3 regions of the Telluria sp. AC161 genome follow, and region 2 is predicted to be linked to each of the others. Evidence: riboswitches for the same ligand, from Rfam matches in the RefSeq annotation. Region 2 holds a riboswitch; each other region holds the start of a gene.
The links. A riboswitch is a leader RNA that binds a small molecule or an ion and turns the genes downstream of it on or off. The one in region 2 is predicted to bind cobalamin.
Positions count from the first base shown of each region.

Region 1 (6,259 bases), 860 kb from region 2:
AGTACGCTTCAGCGTCAATGGCCGCGCGGGTGTCGTGTTGTTCGATGTGATCCATTCACCCGAGCTGCCCGCCATCTGGACGGGCGCGCCGCGTGAAGCGATCGGCGCGGACGCGCTCGAGTTCACGCTGCCGCTCGATGTGCGCCTGGCTGGCCGCTACGTGGTCAGTGGCCGCATCGACGATGCGCTGGGCCGCCCGTTCGCGCTGGCGAGCTTCAACGAACTATTGGGGCAGGGCACGCAGTCGGTAGCGTTGCGCGTGCACGGCAAGCTGCTGCACGACGCCGACCCTGCGCCGCCATTGCCGCTTGTGCTGCGCGATGTCGAAGGTTATCTGCTGCGTGAGAACGCCGACCCGGACCGGCTGCTGCTGGCGCGCCGCGAGGGCGCCGTGCTGGTCAGCCGCACGCTGTTGCTGGCCGGCGTGCCCGATCACGTATGGCAGAGCGAGGAGCGCAGCCGCTACCTGGCCGAGTATGCGAAAGACCGCGCGGCAGCGCGCGAACGCTTGGCGGCGTTCGATCCGGCGGCCACCTTGCCGCCCGTTGACTGCAGCGAACCGGGGCTGGTTCAGTAAGGCACCAGCGGCAACTCGACCAGCGCGGACACCGCGATGGCGCAGCACAGCAAGCCGACGCCATACCAGCGCACCATCGATCGTTTCAGTCTGTCCCGTGCGCGCATATGTCGTCTCCGCTGGCGGCCCGCCACCGTGCGTGGCCAAGGGCAAGTGTGCACGCCGAATATGTCAACAGTGTTGCAACGGCTCAACGTCATGCGCAAGAGAAAGACCAGCTGTGGCGGGTTCGCCACGCTCGCGTGCGCCACCAGCGTAAAATAGCACCCTGAACGAAAGATAAAGAAAGCAACAGCATGTCGATACAATGGTTCCCGGGCCACATGAACGCGGCCAAGAAGGAAGCGGCCGAGCAGATGGAGAACATCGATCTGGTGATCGAAGTCCTCGATGCACGCCTGCCCGAGGCGAGCTGCAACCCACTGGTGGACCAGCTGCGCAAGTTCCGCCAGCGTCCCAGCCTCAAGATCCTGAACAAGATTGACCTGGCCGATCCGGTCGCTACCGCCGCCTGGAAAGCCTATTACGATGCGCAGGATGGTGTCACGGCCTACCCGATGACGACCAAGAAGCCGGCCGACGTCGCCCGCATCCCCGATCTGGCCCTGTCGCTGGCGCCGCACCGCGGCGTGCCAACGAAACCGCTGCGCATCATGATCATGGGCATCCCCAACGTCGGCAAGTCGACGTTGATGAACGCACTGCTGAAAAAACGCGTGGCCAAGGTGGGCGATGAGCCGGCCGTGACCAAGGTCCAGCAGCGCCTTTACCTGAACAAGAACGTGGTGCTGGTCGACACGCCCGGCATGCTGTGGCCAAAAATTGCCATGGCCACCGATGGCCTGATGCTGGCAGCCAGCCATGCCATTGGCACCAATGCGCTGGTCGAAGAAGAAGTTGCTGAATACCTGGGCGAACTGCTGCTGCAGCGCTACCCGCACCTGCTCACCGCGCGCTACGGCCTGAAAACTGAGGGCATGGATGGCGTGGGCGTCATCGAAGGCGTGGCGATGCGCCGGGGCTTCCGCGTGCGCGGCGGCGAATACGACTACGAAAAGGCAGCGCACTCGCTGCTGCAGGATTACCGCCAGGGCGCCCTGGGGCGCATCAGCCTGGAAACGCCGGATTCGCGCGCAGCCAGCCTGGCCCTGCACGCAGCCGAAGTGGCCGAGAAAGCCCGTCTGGCCGCCGAGAAGCTCGCTGCCAAGCTCGAAGAGCAGTCGCGCGGCAAGCGCGGCAGCTGACCTGCCAGGGCGCGTGCCGACACGGTATAATCGCGCCGTTTTGGTGCTCTCGCGCGCATTCCAGCGCGCGAAGTTAAACGGGAAACACGACAGGGCTGCGCTGCGCGCCGTCCTGGAAGTGTGCTGCCCCCGCAACGGTCAACAAGCGCCGCGTCCGCACATCCTGCGCCGCGGCAGACAATCTCGATAACCACTGTCCGCACGACAGGAAGGTGAGGGCGTCCGCTTGCCAGCCCGGATACCGGCCAGGACAGGTGGAAGCGCGATGCGCTTCCTTCGACGCCAGGCTGCGGGGACGCAGCGGGGCGCCCTTTACCGAGAACACACTCATCATGACTTTTGCAGCTCCCGCGCGCCGCGCGCCCCTCGCCGTGGCGTGCGCCTTCGCCGTGTCCACCTTCGCCACCATCGCTGTCAACGCTACTGCGCAGGAAACGCTGGCGCCGGTCGTCGTCACCGCGTCCCGCTTCCCGGCCACCGCCACACCAATCGGCGCCACCGTGATCACGGCTGACCAGATCCGCACCTCTGGCGTGGCCGATGTCAATGCCGCCATCCGCAAGATCGGCGGCGTCTTCGGCCGCCAGAGCCTGGACGGCTCGCCCGACTTCAGCCTCGACCTGCGGGGTTTTGGCACCAACAGCGCGCAGAACGTGGTGGTGATGGTCGATGGCGTGCGCCTGAATGAAAACGAGCTGGCTAATACGGTGCTCTCGAGCATCCCGGTCGACACGGTCGAGCGCATTGAAATCACCCGTGGCGGCAGCAGCGTGCTGTACGGCGATGGCGCCACCGGCGGCGTGATCCAGATATTCACCCGCCGTCCGCAAGGCAGCGGCACGCGCGGCACCCTGTTCGTGGAAGGCGGGCGCTTTGACGCGCTCGACCTGCGCGCCTCGATCGCGCATGGCGCCGGCCCGTGGTCGTTCGACGCCGCCGTGGCCGACCGCCGCACCGACAACTACCGCGACAATAACAAGTACGAGCAAACGAGCTTCAGCGGCGGCGTCCAATATGCGTACGCCGCGAACGGCCGTGCCGGCCTGCGCTTCGAGAGCTCGCGCTCGGACTCGCGCCTGCCGGGTTCGCTGAACGAGGCACAGTTCCAGGCCAACCCGACCCAGAGCAATACGCCGGATGACTTCGGCTCGCTCGACACCGACCGTGTCAGCGCCTTCGTTGAACACCGCATCGGCGCCATCGAACTGGCAGCCGAGCTGTCGCACCGCGAGCGCGATGTCGGTTCGACGTATGTGTTCTCGGGCTTCCCATCGGCCTCGCGCTACCAGGCCGATCAGACCCAGTTCTCGCCACGTCTGCGCCATACCGCCACGCTTGGCGACAAGCGCAACGAATTCGTCACCGGCATCGACCTGACCCGCTGGGATCGCCAAGTCACGTCGAGCTTCTCGGCCGGCGACGCGAAACAGGAGTCCAAGGCGATCTACGTGCGTGACGAGCTGACCTGGAACGCGCCGCACAACGCGCGCCTGGCCGTCGGCGCGCGCCATGAACGTTTCGACAAAGAGTACGCCGACCCGCTCGCGTTCACCGCCCCGGAAGACACCGGGCAGTCGGTCAACGCGTTCACGGTCGAAGGCAGCTTCGACGTCGCGCGCGAAGTAACCGTGTTCGCCAAGGCTGGCCGCAGCTACCGCATTGCCAATATCGACGAGAACTCGTACCGCGCCACAACGGACGTGCTGGCGCCGCAAACCTCGCGCGACCTCGAACTGGGCGTCGCCTTCGGCAACGACGCGCGCAAGGCCACGGCCCGCGTGTTCCGTCACCGCCTGACGAACGAAATCTTCTTCGATCCGACGCTCGCCGGTGGCTTTGGCATCAACACCAATCTCGACCCCACCCGCCGCCAGGGTGTCGAAGTCGAAGGTAACGCGCTTCTGGCGAACAACCTGCGCCTGACGGGCGCCTGGCAGTACGTGCAGTCCGAGTTCCGCGATGGTCCGAACGCCGGCCGCGAGATGGTGCTGGTGCCCAAGCACGTCGTGACGACGCGCCTGGCCTGGACACCGGGCAATGGCCAGACCGCCGATATCGGCGCGCAGTGGGTGGCCAGCCAGCGATTTGGCGACGACTTCGCCAACAGCTGCGACGCCCGCGTGCCGTCCTACACGACGGTCGACGCCCGCTATGCGCGCCGCTTCGGCCCATGGGAAGCGTCGGTGTCGGGCCTGAACCTGCTCGATCGTCAGCACTACAGCTATGCGTTCAGCTGCCGCGCCGGGATCTACCCGAGCGATGGCCGCCAGCTCAAGGTGTCGCTGCGCTACGACTTCTGATCCATGTTTTGCCCGGCGCGGACGGCTGATGTATTTGCATGCATGTTTCAGCGGTAAGCAAATGCAATAAATCGCGCCCTGCAGACAGGGCAGGGGCAAAAAGTGGTAATCTCGCGATCGTTCGCTCAATCATATATGTGGAAGGATGTTATGCGCACTCTGCGTTTTGCCCTCGTTGCTGCCGCCCTGGTTGCCGGTTTCGCCAATGCTTCGCCGACTGATCCACGCGTCGGCTCCGAATACACCGTGCTGGCCGCGCCGCAGCCGACCCAGACCGTCGGCAAGAAGGTCGAAGTCGTCGAATTCTTCGCCTACCACTGCGGCGCCTGCAATGCGTTCGAGCCAACGCTCAATGCATGGATCAAGAAGCAGGGCGACAACATCGTGATGCGCCGCATCCCGCTGCCGTTCCAGGGCCCGAGCGATCCGGAAGCACGACTGTTCCTGACGCTCGACGCCATGGGCAAGCTGGAGCAGTACCATGACCGCGTGTTCCGCGCCGTGCACGTCGAGCGCAAGCGCCTGATGAAGGACGAGGACATCATCGCCTGGGCAACCTCGAACGGGCTGGACAAGGCCAAGTTCATGGAAGCGTGGAACTCGTTCGGCGTCCAGACCAAGCTCAAGCGTCTGCCGGCTGTTGCCGAAGCGTACAAGGCCAGCAGCACGCCGACCGTCGTCATCGATGGTAAATACGTCGTGTCGCCGGCGACTGTGGCACAATCGAACAAGATCCAGGACATGGGCCAGCTGATGACGGCCACTGGCCAGGTCCTCGATGCACTGGTAACGAAGGCAGCCCAGACCAAATGACCAACGACGTCGAACGCGACATCCTCAAGATCTACGAAGGGTCACGGCCCAAAGAGGAAGAGCTGTTTGAGACCAGCCGCGTGAACCATGTCGCGTGGTCGCTGGCGGCAATCTTCGCCCTGGTGGCCATCTGGCTCGCCATCGCGCTGGTCAATGCCGAAAACCAGCGTCATGCGCTGGCGACGAACAAGTGCCCCGACATGGTATTCAAGTCCGGTGTCGACAAGGCCTGCCTCGTCACGGTCAATTCGCGCGATCACTGGTGGCAGCATCTGTGGCATGCGGTGACGAATGTGCGTCCGCTGCCGAGTAATGTCGGGCAGTAAAGGTTGTTGGTAGCAAGTTGAACGGCGTCCGATGGACGCCGTTTTTCATTCCACCGGCGTCGCCGCAGGCCCGGCCTGGGCCCGGGCGCTTGCACTCCAGCGCCGCAGCGCCACCGAGGCGCACGCCGCCAGCACACCCCCGACGACCAGCACCAGCCGCGTGTCGATCAGCGTCAGCACGGCGCCCAACAGCGCCATCAGGATATTGGCCAGGCAGAAAATGGTCGACAGCAGCGCCATGACCGAACCCTGGCCGTACTCCGCGAACGTATCGGCCGACCAGGTTTGCAGCGCCGTGTTGTAGAACGCGTGCGGCACGCCGAACAGGACGATGCCGGCGATCCCGATCCACAAATTGCCAAAGCCCACGCACAGGATGGCCGTGGCGCCCACCGCCGCATACCAGCCGGCGCGCAGGCGGCCTTCGACCAGACTGGCATGGCCAGCGAACAGCGCGGCCGTGGTCATCAATGCGCACATGCCCATGTTCACGAGCGAAATCTGGCGTGCATCGTAGCCGCCCACATCGACCAGCCACAACGGGAAGTATTCGTACAGCGACGCGACGCCACAGCAATAGCCCAGATGGATGATGAACAGCGTGCGCAGCGGCCCGTGGCGCAGCAGCGTCAGCGCATGGCGTTCCCGTGCGACGGTCCACCAGCGCAGGCCGTGCGTGGCCGGTGGCGTCGCCGGGATCGTCAGGAACACGCCGAGCGTGCCCAACAGCAGCGCGACTGCGGCGATGCCGAACGGGACTTCTGCGCCGTACGCCATCGTGAAACCGCCCAGCAGCGGCCCGACGAGCCAGCCAAGGTTAAACGCACCATTGAGCCAGGACAGTGCGTGATTGCGTAGCGGCCCTTTAACGCGTTCGATCACCAGCGCGCGCATGACGGCGCCATTGCCTTCGAGCAGACCGGTGAAGAAGCGCGCCGCCAGGAACAGCAGGTACGATTCCATGACCATCGCGGCGGCCGTGAGCAGGTGACCGAGCGC
Region 1 is NZ_OZ409861.1:877,729-883,987, forward strand. Features, by position in the region: gene ACZ0AJ_RS03960 (hypothetical protein) at 1-577, shown strand, start outside; gene ylqF (ribosome biogenesis GTPase YlqF) at 874-1,821, shown strand; cobalamin riboswitch at 1,847-2,085, shown strand; gene ACZ0AJ_RS03970 (TonB-dependent receptor) at 2,154-4,121, shown strand; gene ACZ0AJ_RS03975 (thiol:disulfide interchange protein DsbA/DsbL) at 4,272-4,934, shown strand; gene ACZ0AJ_RS03980 (hypothetical protein) at 4,931-5,260, shown strand; gene ACZ0AJ_RS03985 (MFS transporter) at 5,306-6,259, opposite strand, start outside.
Region 1: linked by a shared signal. The riboswitch ahead of ACZ0AJ_RS03970 (TonB-dependent receptor) and the one ahead of ACZ0AJ_RS00075 (TonB-dependent receptor domain-containing protein) in region 2 are both predicted to bind cobalamin.

Region 2 (6,259 bases):
ATGTGGATGGCGCCGCCGTCGGGCTGGTGCAAGCCTGCCAGCGTGCGCAGCAAGGTGCTCTTGCCGGCGCCATTGCGGCCGATGATGCTCCAGCATTCGCCCGGTTGCGCGGCCCAGTCGAGGCCCTGCACCAGGGTGCGCCCGGCAATGGACAAGCGCAGGTCGTGGGTGGCGATAACGGTCATTTGCGCATGCGGTGCAGTTGATACAGGAAGACCGGCGCACCGATCATCGCCGTGATGGCGCCGACCGGCAGCTGCTGCGGCGCGACGATCGTGCGTGCCAGCGTATCGCACAGCACGAGGAACGCGCCGCCGCTCAGGACGACGGCGGGAATCAGCACGCGGTGATCAGGGCCAAAGGCGAAGCGGCAGGCGTGCGGCACGATCAGGCCGACGAAGCCGACGGCGCCAGCACTGGTGACGGCGCTTGCCGTGAGCAGGGCCGACACAAAAAACAGGCCCTTGCGCAGCGCGCTCACACGCACACCCAGCGTGACGGCGTTTTCGGCGTGCAGCGCGACCATGTTCATGGCGCGCGCGCTGCGCATGGCAAACAGCAGTGCGCCGACCAGCACGATCCACGGCGCCAGACGCAGCGGCGCGCCGGCCAGATCGCCAATCAGCCAGAAGATCATGCTGCGCAGGCGTCCCTCCGGCGCGATCGACAGCATGAGAGTGACGAGGGAGCCGCACAGGGCCGAGACGATCACGCCGGTCAGCAGCAGCATTGAGGCGCCGCCTTCGGCAGCCTGGCCGCTGCGCAGGTCGCGCCGCGCCAGTGCGTACAGGAGCAGGGAGACGCCGACGGCGCCGACCAGCGCGGCCGCATCGACCATCAGCGTGGACGCCATGAGTAGCAAGGCGAGGAGGGCGCCGACCGAGGCGCCGGACGAGACGCCCAGCACATACGGGTCGGCGAGAGGATTGCGTAATAGCGCCTGCATCATCAGGCCGGCCAGGGCGAGGGCGCCGCCGGTGGCAAAGGCCACCAGCGCGCGGCTGGCGCGCAGGTCGAGCAGGGATGCGGACAGGGATTCGGGTTGGCCATTGGCCAATTGGCGCAGGGCGTCGGGGATGTCGCTGAGCGGCACGCGGATGGAACCGGTCATGCCCGAGAACAGCAGGGTGGCGATGGCCAGGACCAGCATGGCGCCGACGATGAGCGTGGCGCGTTGGCGTAATGGCGGGACGGGTGCTTGCATGCGGGCCCTGATAGTTGATCGATGCCCGCGGCGCGTGCGCCGCGGGCGGAAAATGCCAGCTTAACGGATGCCGTAGCGCAGCGACGCGAACCAGGTGCGGCCGCTGGTGCCGTAGTTGCGCGCCACTTCGTAGTTCTTGTCCGTGACGTTGTTCACGCGCAGCAGCAAGGACCAGTCGGGCGTGAACTGGTACGTGGTGTACAGGTTCAGCAAGCCGTAGCCACCCAGGCGGCTGGTATTGGGCGCGTTGTCGAAACGATCCCCCGACACGGTCAGCTCGGCGCCGCTCTTGAACTGGCCCATCACGTAGTCGGCCGCGAAGTTGGCGTGCTTCTTCGCGCGGCGCGCCAACTGGCGGCCGGTGGTGTCGTCACGCGGATCCTGCCAATCGAGGCTGGCGCGCAGGTTCACGTCCATCAGGCGCGTGCTGCCGGCCAGCGAGAAGCCTTCGAGCGTCGCTTCGTTGACGTTGTAGGCGCAGCTGCGGTTGATACCATCCGGGCAGGGCGTGCTTGATACGATCATGTCGGTCAGGCGGTTGTGGAAGTACGTGGCGTCGAGCGTGTAGCCGTTGCCGTCGTAGCGCAGGCCCACTTCACGGTTGCGGCCTTTTTCCGGCTTGTTCGTCGCCAGGCCGTAGCCCGGGAAGTACAACTCGTTGAAGGTCGGGGCGCGGAAGCTCGTGCCGATGCTGGCGGTGGCGCGCAGGCCGTTGCCGAACTCGTAGCCGTAGCCGGCGGCGCCAGTATTCTGGCTGCCGTAGACCGAGCGGTCCTGGCGCGCGCTGACGTCGAACAGGTGATTGGCGCGCTTGGCCGAGTAGGCCGCGGCATACGAATTGGTAATGCGCGTCTGGCGCATCGACGAGACTTCTTCCTTGCGGTGGTTGAACAGCAGCTGCAGGGTATCCTGGCCGATGGCGACGTTGTTCTGCCACGAGAATTCGTTCTGCTTGGTGTCGATCTGGCTGGCGCCGCTGGCCGTGGCATTGCTGAAGTTGCCCGACTTGTCTTCCGAACGCGCGTACTGCACGGTGCTGCGCCAGTTCGGCAGGAACTGGTTGGTCATGTAGACGGCTGCGGTATTGATGTCCGAGTCGCTGTGCACATCGTAGCTGCCGGAGCCACTGGCATCGTACTGGCTGAACGTGCGGCTGACCAGGAACTGGGCGCCGATCTCGTGGCCCGGTGCGAGCGCCATCGACACACGGCCGTTGGCGTTGCGGCGGCGATAGCCGTCTTCGTCGGCGTTGTAGCCTGACGCGCCGGGCCGCGTTGACGAAAAGCCGTCCGACTCTTCGTAGCCGGCGCCGAAGGCATAGTTGATGGCATTCGGGCCACCGCTGCTGCCGAAGATGCCTGCATCGCCCTGCAGCGTCGCGTTGCTGCCCGCGCCGAGCGAAGCGGTGACGACAGGTGCGCCTTCGCCCTTGCGCGTGAAGATCTGGATCACGCCGCCGATGGCGTCGGCGCCGTACAGCGTGCTCAGTGGCCCGTAGACGATTTCGATGCGGTCGATGGCGCCCAGCGGGATTGCATTCCAGCTGGCGGTGCCGGTGGTGGACGAGCCGATGCGCACGCCGTCGAGCAGCACGACGATCTGATTGGCGTTTGCGCCGCGCACATAGACGCTGGTCGTGGTGCCGGCCGGGCCGTTGCGGGCGATCTCGATGCCGCGCTGGCGCTGCAGGATGTCGGCCACCGAGCCAGCGCCCGAGCGCGCGATTTCTTCGGCGTTGATGACGGTGGTGTCGGCGACCAGGTCCGCAGCGAGTTGCGGCGTGCGGGTCGCGGTGACGACGACGGTGTCAGCAACTTCGGCGATGGCGGTGGACGAGATGAGGGCGAGTGCGAGCGACACGGCGGCCGCTTGCCGGCTTACTGGAAAATTCATGAGTGGTTCTTATCAAAGGCATCCCGCCGACGTCCCCGTGGGCTGGATTCAAAGGATCGCGCTGTGCGCGTATCCACCTTTTGGCCGGTATCCGGGCTGACAAGTATGGCCGTCCGACCTTCCCATGCTCAGAAAAGCACAGTGGTATGAGGGGGCGGTTTGCCGCAGGACCCGATGAGAGGCTGCAGCACTTGCTTACCGTTGCGGGGGCAGCACGCGTTGGCCCTGTGAAGGGCTTCGTGTTTCCCGTTTAACTGCACCTGCGAACGCAGGCGCGAGCACCAAAACGCGCTCATTATAAGGTGGTTGAACCGGGCATTGTCATATTTCCAGCACCATGACTTCGCCGTAGCCGATCTGGTGTGGTGTCGATGCCGCACGCAGCGCAGCATCCTCCAATGTACCGCCGCCGGACATGGCGTACAGCAGGCGCATGGCGCCGGCGTGGCAGATGACGAGTGCTGCGGCGCACCCTGCGCGCTGGATGTCGGCCCGAAACGCGGCCACGCGCACAGCCACCTGCAGGACGTTTTCGCCGCCGCCAGGGCGGTAGTGGAGCAGGTCGGCGTTCCAGGCATCGATTTCGTCCCGCGCGATGTCATCCCAGTGGCGCAGCTCCCACGCGCCAAAGTCCATCTCGGCCAGGCGCGCGTCGAACGTGGGTGCGCTTGACAGCTGCTGCGCCAATACGGCGCTGCGTTGCAAAGGGCTAGCGTAGACCGGCATTGCGCCTGGCAGGTTCTGATGATTCAGCGCCGCCAGCACGCGTGCGGTGTCTGTTGCCTGCGCCGGCAGGTCGGTGCGGCCGTAGCAGTGCCCGGCCGGCACGTCCGGTCTCGGATGGCGCACGAGGTAGAGGCGCATCAGGCCAGCGCGCCGCGGCCGAGTGTGGCCAGCACCGCGATATAGATGGCGACTTCCGCCAATTGCTGCACGGCGCCAAGGCAGTCGCCGGTATAGCCTTGTAGCCGGCGCGTGAATGTGCGGGCCAGCCAGCGCGTCGCCAGCAAGGCCGCAAACAGCGCCGCGCCAATCGCGGCCAGGTCGAGCAGGCCGACGGCGAGCAGCGCGAGCGCCGGGACCAGCACCGTGAGCGTTGCGATCCCGAATTCGGCGCTGCTCATGCGCACGGCCAGCGGCTTGGCCTTGCCTTCCGCGCGGGCATATTCCATCTGCCAGATCAGGGACGTGGCGGCCAGGCGCGAAAGCGGGTGGGCCAGCAGCAGGGCGCCGACAGCAGTCAAGGGCGGCAGCGTGGCGAGTGCGGCCAGCTTCGCGCCCAGCATGCAGACGATACCGATCGCGCCATACGCACCGACGCGCGAATCCTTCATGATCTCGAGCGCGCGCTCTTTCGTCATGCCGCCGCCCAGACCGTCGCAGGTATCGGCGAAGCCGTCTTCGTGAAAGGCGCCGGTGAGGTAGATGGTCGCGGCGGTGGAGAGTACCGCGGCCACTGGCGCTGGCAGCCAGTGCGCGGCGATGAAATAGATAGCCGCGCCGATGGCGCCTACCACGATGCCCACCAGCGGGAAGTAGCGCGACGCGTGATTGAGCCAGGCCGGCTCGAAGCCGACCCAGTGCGGGATCGGGATCCGCGTGAAAAACTGCAGCGCAATGAAGAACAGGCGCAGTTGATGGATCATCCCGCGTGCTCGCCCAGTTGTCCCGAGACCTGGGCCGATGCGAAGGTCGCCATCTCGCTCAGGAAGTTGGCCGCTGCGTGCAGCAGGGGCAGGGCAAGGGCGCTGCCAGTGCCTTCGCCCAGGCGCAGGCCCAGGTCGAGCAGCGGCCGTGCCCCAAGCTGATCGAGCAGCAGAGCGTGGCCATGCTCGCCGGAGCAGTGCGCGAACACGCAATAGTCGAGGATCGCCGGTTGCAGGCGCGCAGCGACCAGCAGCGCGCTGGTGACGATGAAGCCGTCGATCAGCAGCACCTTGCGCAGGCTGGCTGCCTGTAGCATGGCGCCGGCCATCATCGCGATTTCGAAGCCGCCGAAGGTGGCCAGGACCTCGAGCGGTTCGTGTACGCTGGCGTGATGCGCGATGGCCGCGGCGACTACGCGCTCTTTATGGCGGATGCCGTCAGGCGTCAGGCCGGTGCCGGCGCCGACGCAGGCAGCCGCCGGCTGGCCGGTCAGCTTGTGCATCAGCGCTGCCGCAGCGGTCGTGTTCCCGATGCCCATCTCGCCGAAGCCCACGACATTGCCGGGCAGGTTGCGCGCCAGGGCCATGCCGTGTTCGAGGGCGGTAGCACAGTGCTGCGCCGACATTGCCGGTTCGACGGCGAAGTTGTTCGTGCCGTTGGCGACTTTACGGTCGAGCAGACCAGCGCGCACGCCGAAGTCGTGGTTCACGCCAGCGTCGATCACGCGCAGCGCGCAGCCGTTCTGGCGCGCGAACACATTGATGGCCGCGCCATTGGTGAGGAAGTTTTCGACCATCTGCCAGGTGACGTCCTGGGGATAGGCGGAAATGCCTTCGGCGACCACGCCATGGTCGGCGGCAAAAACGAGGATGGCAGGCTGGTCGATCGTCACACGGGTTGTCTGCTGGATCAGGCCCAACTGGGTGGCGAGATCCTCTAGACGCCCCAGGCTGCCAAGCGGCTTGGTCTTGTTATTGATCGCAGCGGCCAGGGATTGGGACAGCGCCGCATGGGCGATCGGGGCAATAACAGGAATATGCATGAGTAATGAAAAGGTCGCTATGGGCGGCGGCCACGATATCACAAGAGAAAGCATTGCAAGACCATCCTGGCTTTGTTATAGTCTCGCTCCTCGACGCAGACGCCGCCTCAAACGCAGCGACAGCGAAGAAAAAGAAGGAAAGAAGGGGTTGACGAAAAATGAGAAACACTTCATAATCTCGCCTCTCTGCTGCTAACGAACACAACGCTTCGTAGCAAACAGCAGAAGCAGCACCGAATAAAGTTCTTTAAAAATTAACAGTCGATAAGTGTGGGCGTTTGATGAGGGTGCCAAAGACTTCGGTCTTTGATTACTTAAATTATCAAATGTTCACAAAAAAGAAATACGTTGCTCAGCAATGAGTAACGGTCAGTATTTTGAGTGAGCAAACACTTCCCAATGGGAAGGGTTTGGACTGATTAAACGGTCCAACCGAATGCCGGAAACGGCATTACAGAGATTGAACTGAAGAG
Region 2 is NZ_OZ409861.1:12,949-19,207, forward strand. Features, by position in the region: gene ACZ0AJ_RS00065 (ABC transporter ATP-binding protein) at 1-185, opposite strand, end outside; gene ACZ0AJ_RS00070 (FecCD family ABC transporter permease) at 182-1,204, opposite strand; gene ACZ0AJ_RS00075 (TonB-dependent receptor domain-containing protein) at 1,265-3,097, opposite strand; cobalamin riboswitch at 3,163-3,398, opposite strand; gene ACZ0AJ_RS00080 (histidine phosphatase family protein) at 3,419-3,961, opposite strand; gene ACZ0AJ_RS00085 (adenosylcobinamide-GDP ribazoletransferase) at 3,961-4,743, opposite strand; gene cobT (nicotinate-nucleotide--dimethylbenzimidazole phosphoribosyltransferase) at 4,740-5,786, opposite strand; rRNA gene ACZ0AJ_RS00095 (16S ribosomal RNA) at 6,249-6,259, shown strand, end outside.

Region 3 (6,259 bases), 4.2 Mb from region 2:
CGCGCCGGCGGCGTGGATCTGCGCCGTGATCGTCTTCATGTCGAGCATGCGCCCGGTGCGGTAGTTCACGTGCGTGAGCATCACGACTGCCACCTGGGCACCGGCGTCGCCTTCGAGGGCGGCCGGCAGGTCGGCCCAGCTGTCGAGCAGGCGCAACTCGTAGCCGCGCTCGAGCCAGCCGATCAGGCCTTCGGCCATGTAGATATCGCTCGGGAAGTTGTCGCGCTCCGTGAGGATGATGCGGCGGGCCGCGTGCGCCGGTGCGTCGGCCTGCATCTTGAGCGACGCAGCCAGCGCCTTGAACAGGTTCACCGAGGTCGAATCGGTGACCACCACTTCATCGGCCGCGGCGCCGATCAGCGGCGCGATCAGGGTACCCAGGCGCTGCGGCAGGTCGTACCAGCCGGCCGTGTTCCAGCTGCGGATCAGGTCATTGCCCCATTCGGCGGCGATCACGTCCTGCGCGCGTTGCAGGGCCGCGCGGGGGCGGGCGCCGAGCGAATTGCCATCGAGGTAAATCACGCCGTCCGGCAGCGCAAAGGCATTGCGCTGGGGAGCCAGCGGATCGGCCGCGTCGAGGGCCAGGCAGTCTTGTCGTGTGATCATGTGAACGGTCGCGAAGAAGTAGTGGGTGCCGGCCTGGCCGGACAATACCGCCATTCTAGGCTAGGGAAGCACTGATTTATTCTGGGGGATGGAATTGGCTGCGGAAAAAGCCGCCATGCAAGGCGCAAATCGCAGCAATAGCGAGCTATTGCGAGAATTTGCAACGCCGCAGGGTGGCTATTTTCCGTGCCAAGTCCGCCTCCATGAATTAATCAGTGCTTCCCTAGAAGCCAAAGAATGCGGTGACAGTGGCGCACCCTGGCTGTAGAATCGCGCCCAATCAAGTGAATGGTGCCGTCCTGCTCGTCTGCAGGAAGGTGAAACGGGAAGCCGGTGACGTGTGCGAATCCATCGCACGCCAGTCCGGCGCAGCCCCCGCTGCTGTATGCCTGACGACCCTCGTCGAACGCCACTGTGCCCCGTGCACGGGAAGGCAGGACCCGGGAAGGATGACGGCAAGCCAGAAGACCGGCCTTCACGATGCATTGCGTACGTCCCGGGGTGTGGGCGTGCCTGTTGGTAGTTCGTCGTTCCTTTTGTGTTGCCACTGCGGTCGCGTCAGCGTTCGTGCGCGTGTGCGCATGGCTTGCTGCGCCCAGCGTGGAAGGAAGACGTCTGCCCATTGTCATGCGCGCCCTGGCGCGCAGCTGAAAGGTCGACGTTCACATGAACACTGCTTCGCTCCCCCGCGCCTGTACTGCGCTGGTGCTTCTGCTCGCGTCCCTGCTTGCCTGCGCCCACAGCCACGCCGCCACCATGTTCGCCGTGGTCACCGAGCGCGCCGCGCCAGGTGCGATCGAGGCCGCCCACCGCCACCTGGCCAGCCACCCGCGCGACCGGATTCAGTTGCGCACGCCGGCCCAGCTGATGGCCGCCAGTGAACGCGAGGTGGGCCAGTGGATCGCGGGCGCCGACACGGTGCTGGCGGTGTCGCTGTTCGGCGATCCGGCGCGCCGCATGAAGGATGCGCTGGCGCGCCACGCCAAGCCAGGCACCGCGGTGCTGGCCTTCAATGGCGAAGCAAGCCTGAACCTGATGACGCGCGCCGCGCACGGTAGCCTGGCCGGCTTCGCGCCCGAGCTGCTGCGCGAACTGGCTGCCGAAGCGCCGGCGCCTGCCGCGTTGCAGGCGGCAGAAGCGAATCCCGCCGCCCGCCACTGGCTCGCGGCGCGGCGCGTCTGGCAAGCGGGCGGCGTGGACAACACCACGGCCCTCATCGCCCACCTGCTGCATCCATCGACAGCACTGGGCGCTCCGCTGCCCGAGCCAACGCTGCGCCTGCGCGTCGGCCAGAACGAGCTGCAGGATGCTGCCGCATGGGGCAACGCCGCCAAGCTGGGTCTGAAGGACCGCCCGACCGTCGTCGTGCTCGACCTGGCGAACATGGATGGCATGGTGCCGGCGGCCCTGTGCCGCCGCATCGAAGAACAGGGCCAGGCCTGCGTGCAGCTGCTCACGCGCTGGGGCGGCGCCTCGCGCGAAGCGCTGGTGCGCCTGCCGGAGCTGATCGCGCCAGCGAAGCCGGCGGCGCTGGTGGTGCTGCAGGACTTCGTCGTCGGCGCCGCCGAAGGCCGCGAAGTCGTCAGCGAAGCCTTCAAACGCCTCGATATCCCCGTGTTCAAGGCGATCCGCCTGTCGGACCGCACCGCCATTCAGTGGCAGCTTTCGCCCGATGGCCTGCCGCCGGATTCGGTCCAGTACCGCGTCGCGCTGCCCGAGCTGCAGGGCATCGGCCAGCCGATGGTGGTGGCGGCGCTGGGCCAGTCGCAGCGCGACCGCCTGACCGGCATCGAGAACCGCCCGCCGGTGCTGCTGCCGGCCGAAGTCGATCGCATGACGGCGCGCGTGAGCCGCTGGCTGGCGCTGCGCGCCAAGCGCAACGCCGACAAGCGCGTCGCGATGGTCTATTACAACCACCCGCCGGGCCGCCAGAACATCGGCGCCGACAACCTGAACGTGCCAGCGTCGCTGTTCGACATGCTGCATGCGCTCAAAGCTGCCGGCTACACGGTCGGCGATCTGCCCGCCACGCCCGAAGCGCTGCTCGACATGATCATGGCGCACGGCGTGAACCTGCCCGAAGACCGCGCCGCGCTGCGCGAGATGAGCGCCACCGTCAATAGCGTCAGCGCCGCCGACTATGCGCGCTGGTTCGCCACGCTTGCACCGCGGGTGCAGGGCGAAATGAAGGACGGCATGCTGGGCCGCCTGCATGCCGACGTGCTGGTCGCCGAAGTGCAGGGCGAGCGCGCACCGGGCCGCAAGCAGGCCGAGACGATCATCAAGGAATTGCTGCACCTGGTCGAAGGCGTCGACCATCCGCAGCGCGTGCAGGCCACGCGCGACCTGCATGCGCTCGAAGACGGCTACCGCGCCTGCCTCGATGACAGCAAGCCCAGTCCGTGCAAGGCGCTCGCACCACTGTATCGGCGCCTGATCGGCTACGGCATCGAAGGCATGCGCGGCTGGGGCCCGGCGCCGGGCAAGGTGATGGTCGACAGCGGCAAGCTGCTGGTGCCGGGCCTTACGTTCGGCAATGTGTTCATCGGCCCGCAGCCGCCGCGCGGCTGGGAAGTCGATGAAGAACTGCTGCATGCGAATACCAGCATCACGCCGCCGCACCAGTACCTGGCCTTCTACCACTGGATCCGCGACCGCTTCAAGGCCGATGCTGTCGTGCACGTGGGGCGCCACTCGACCTTTGAATTCCTGCCCGGTAAAGCGGTTGGGTTGTCGAGCGACGATTATCCCAGCCTGATCGCAGGCGACCTGCCAGGCATCTACCCGTACATCGTTGACGGCGTGGGCGAGGGCACGCAGGCCAAGCGCCGCGGCCTGGCGATCATCGTCGACCACCTGACGCCCCCGCTGGCGACGACGCCGCTGTACGACGAGCTGCTGTCGCTGCGCCAGATCGTCGAGAGCTTCGAAGCCGCGTCGTCCGAGTCGCTCAAGACGCAGGCCGCGCAACTGATGCGCGAGCGCGTCGTGGCGCTGAACCTGCGCGCCGAACTCGAAGCGTCGATGTCCGACGTGCTCGAAGTGCGGGGCATCGGCTTCGATGCCGCCGATGACGATTTATTGGCGCACGAGGTTGGCCACTACCTGACCAAGCTGCAAGAGAAGTTCATGCCGTTTGGCCTGCACGTGTTTGGCCGGCCGTGGGATCAGAAGTCGCTCGACCTGATGCTCGATTCGATGACCAAGAGCGGCATCGATGATCCCTCCATCGCCGACAAGCTGCGCGACTCGCCGCGGCGCGAGATGGTCGGCCTGCTCGCGGGCCTGGATGGCCGCTATATCGAGCCGGGCAAGGGCAACGATCCGCTGCGTTCACCCGAGGCGTTGCCGACCGGCCGCAACTTCCACGCGGTCGATGGCGACATCCTGCCGACGCGCCTGGGTTTCGGGCTGGCGCAAAAGATGGCGGCCAAGGCGATGGCGCGCAGCAAGGGCGACGCCGCGCGGGAGCAAGGCAGCGAAGGCATCATCCTGTGGGCGTCGGACGCGGTGCGTGACGAGGGCGTGATGGTCGGCTTCGCACTGGCCATGATGGGCGCCGAGCCGGTCTGGAATGCGCGCGGCATCGTCACCGATGTGCGCCTGGTGCCGGGCGCCGTGCGGCGCGATGCGCTGGTGACCACGTCTGGCCTCTTCCGCGACCTGTATCCGAATCTGATCCGCCTGATTGACCGCGCCGGCCGGCTGGCGCTGGCGGCGTCCGCCGAATCGATGGCGCGGCAGGACCCGGCCCTGCGCGAGGCGCTGCAAGCGGCGCTGGCGCCGCTCCAGGGCGCCGCCTGGGGCAATGAAGCCGTGCAGGACAACCGGGTCGCGCGCGAATGGCTGGTGCGCCAGCGCGCGCTGGTCGCGGGCGGGGCATCGACCATCGAAGCAGGGCAGGGCGCTGCGCTGCGCGTGTTCGGCGATGCGCCGGGTGCTTATGGCACGGGCGTGAACCGCCTGACCGAACGCTCGGGCGCCTGGCGCGAGCGTGAGGAAATCGGCCGCGCCTACCGCAATCGCATGGGCCATGCGTACGGCCTGGATGCCGACGGCGACGCGCAGCATCGCGCGTTCGACGTGGCGCTGGACGGCATCCACCGCACCTACCACGGCCGCGCGAGCAATCTGTACGGCCTGCTCGACAACAACGACGCCTTCGACTATCTGGGCGGCCTGTCGCTGGCCGTCGAGACGCGCACCGGCCGCGTGCCGGACGCGCTGATCCTGCAGCACGGGCGGCCGGGCCAGGCCGACGTCGAGCCGCTGGCCACCGCGCTGCTGGGCGAATTGCGCGGGCGCTTTTTGAACCCTGCGTGGCTGCGCCCATTGATGGACAACGGCTACTCGGGCGCACGCACGATGGGCCAGGAATTCATCGAGAACCTGTGGGGCTGGCAGGTCACGCGCCCGGATCTCGTGAAGAACTGGGCCTGGGACGAGGTCAAGGCGGTCTACTTCGACGATGCGCACAAGCTCGGCCTGCCCGAGTTCCTGGGCCAGCGCCACAACGCGCACGTCAAGGCGCACATGCTGGCCGTGTTCATGGTGGCCGCCGAAAAAGGCTTCTGGAAGACTGACCCGGAAACGATCCGCACGATGGGCGGCGAGCTGGCGCGCCTGGTCGCCGCCAACGGCTTGCCGGGTAGCGGCCACACGTCGCCGGATCACCCGATGTGGGGCTGGCTGGCGCCGCAACTCGATCGTGGCGACGCGCAGCAGCTTGGCGTGACGCTGGCAAAGGCACGCGGCGAGATGCTGCCGGCGCTTGCGGCCGCGGTGCCGGCCGGCGCGCCGGCAGCGGCGTCGGCCCTGCAGGCGCCACCACGCGCCGACGCGCAGCAGGGACAGGCGCCATCTGCGCCCGCACCGGCGGCTCCGCCAGCGATGCGCGTGTATGAACTCAACCAACAACCCGAACCCGCGCCGCTCCCTGGCCTGCGCATCGTGCAGGTCCTGGTCATCCTCGCCGCCTGCTTCGCCCTGTTTGCGCTCGGCCTGTGGCGCGGCCGCAGCATCCCTCAACCTGTAAGGAGTACTCCATGATCGATCACTTGTCCTATGCCTGGCTGCACGACGCCGTCAGCTGGCTGCTCACGCCTTCGCTGGTGGCGCTGCTGGCCGGCTGCGCCATTGCGCTGGTCGAATCCGGCATCGCCGTCGGCGAGCGATTTCACGGGCTGGCCCGGCTGCGCGCATCCGGCAACGTCGAACACGTGCAGAAGCTTGCCCGGCACCGCCTGGAGCGCGCCGACCTGCTGGCGCGCATCCCGCCGATGCTCGGCCTGATGGCCACCATCATTCCGCTCGGGCCTGGCCTGGCCGCGCTGGGTGAAGGCGATCCCGCCAAGCTGGCCAGCGCCGTGACGGTTGCTTTCGACGCGACCGTGCTGGGCCTCGTTGCCGGCATTGCCGGTCTGGTGATCGGCAAGCTGCGCCGCCGCTGGTACGAAGAGACGCTGGACGCGATGGAGCCGCTGGCATGAGCGCCCCGGCACGTGGCCGTCTGCGCCTGTACCGTCACCTCGACGCGCGCTTCGACCAGAGCGACGAAGACCCGCGCGCGAGCCTGGTCAACCTCGTCGACGTGATGCTGGTCTTTGCCTGTGGCCTGATCGCGGCAATCGCCGGCTCGCAAGGCGCCATCAAA
Region 3 is NZ_OZ409861.1:4,261,284-4,267,542, reverse strand. Features, by position in the region: gene kynU (kynureninase) at 1-606, opposite strand, end outside; cobalamin riboswitch at 879-1,097, shown strand; gene ACZ0AJ_RS19005 (cobaltochelatase subunit CobN) at 1,273-5,655, shown strand; gene ACZ0AJ_RS19000 (MotA/TolQ/ExbB proton channel family protein) at 5,652-6,095, shown strand; gene ACZ0AJ_RS18995 (DUF2149 domain-containing protein) at 6,092-6,259, shown strand, end outside.
Region 3: linked by a shared signal. The riboswitch ahead of ACZ0AJ_RS19005 (cobaltochelatase subunit CobN) and the one ahead of ACZ0AJ_RS00075 (TonB-dependent receptor domain-containing protein) in region 2 are both predicted to bind cobalamin.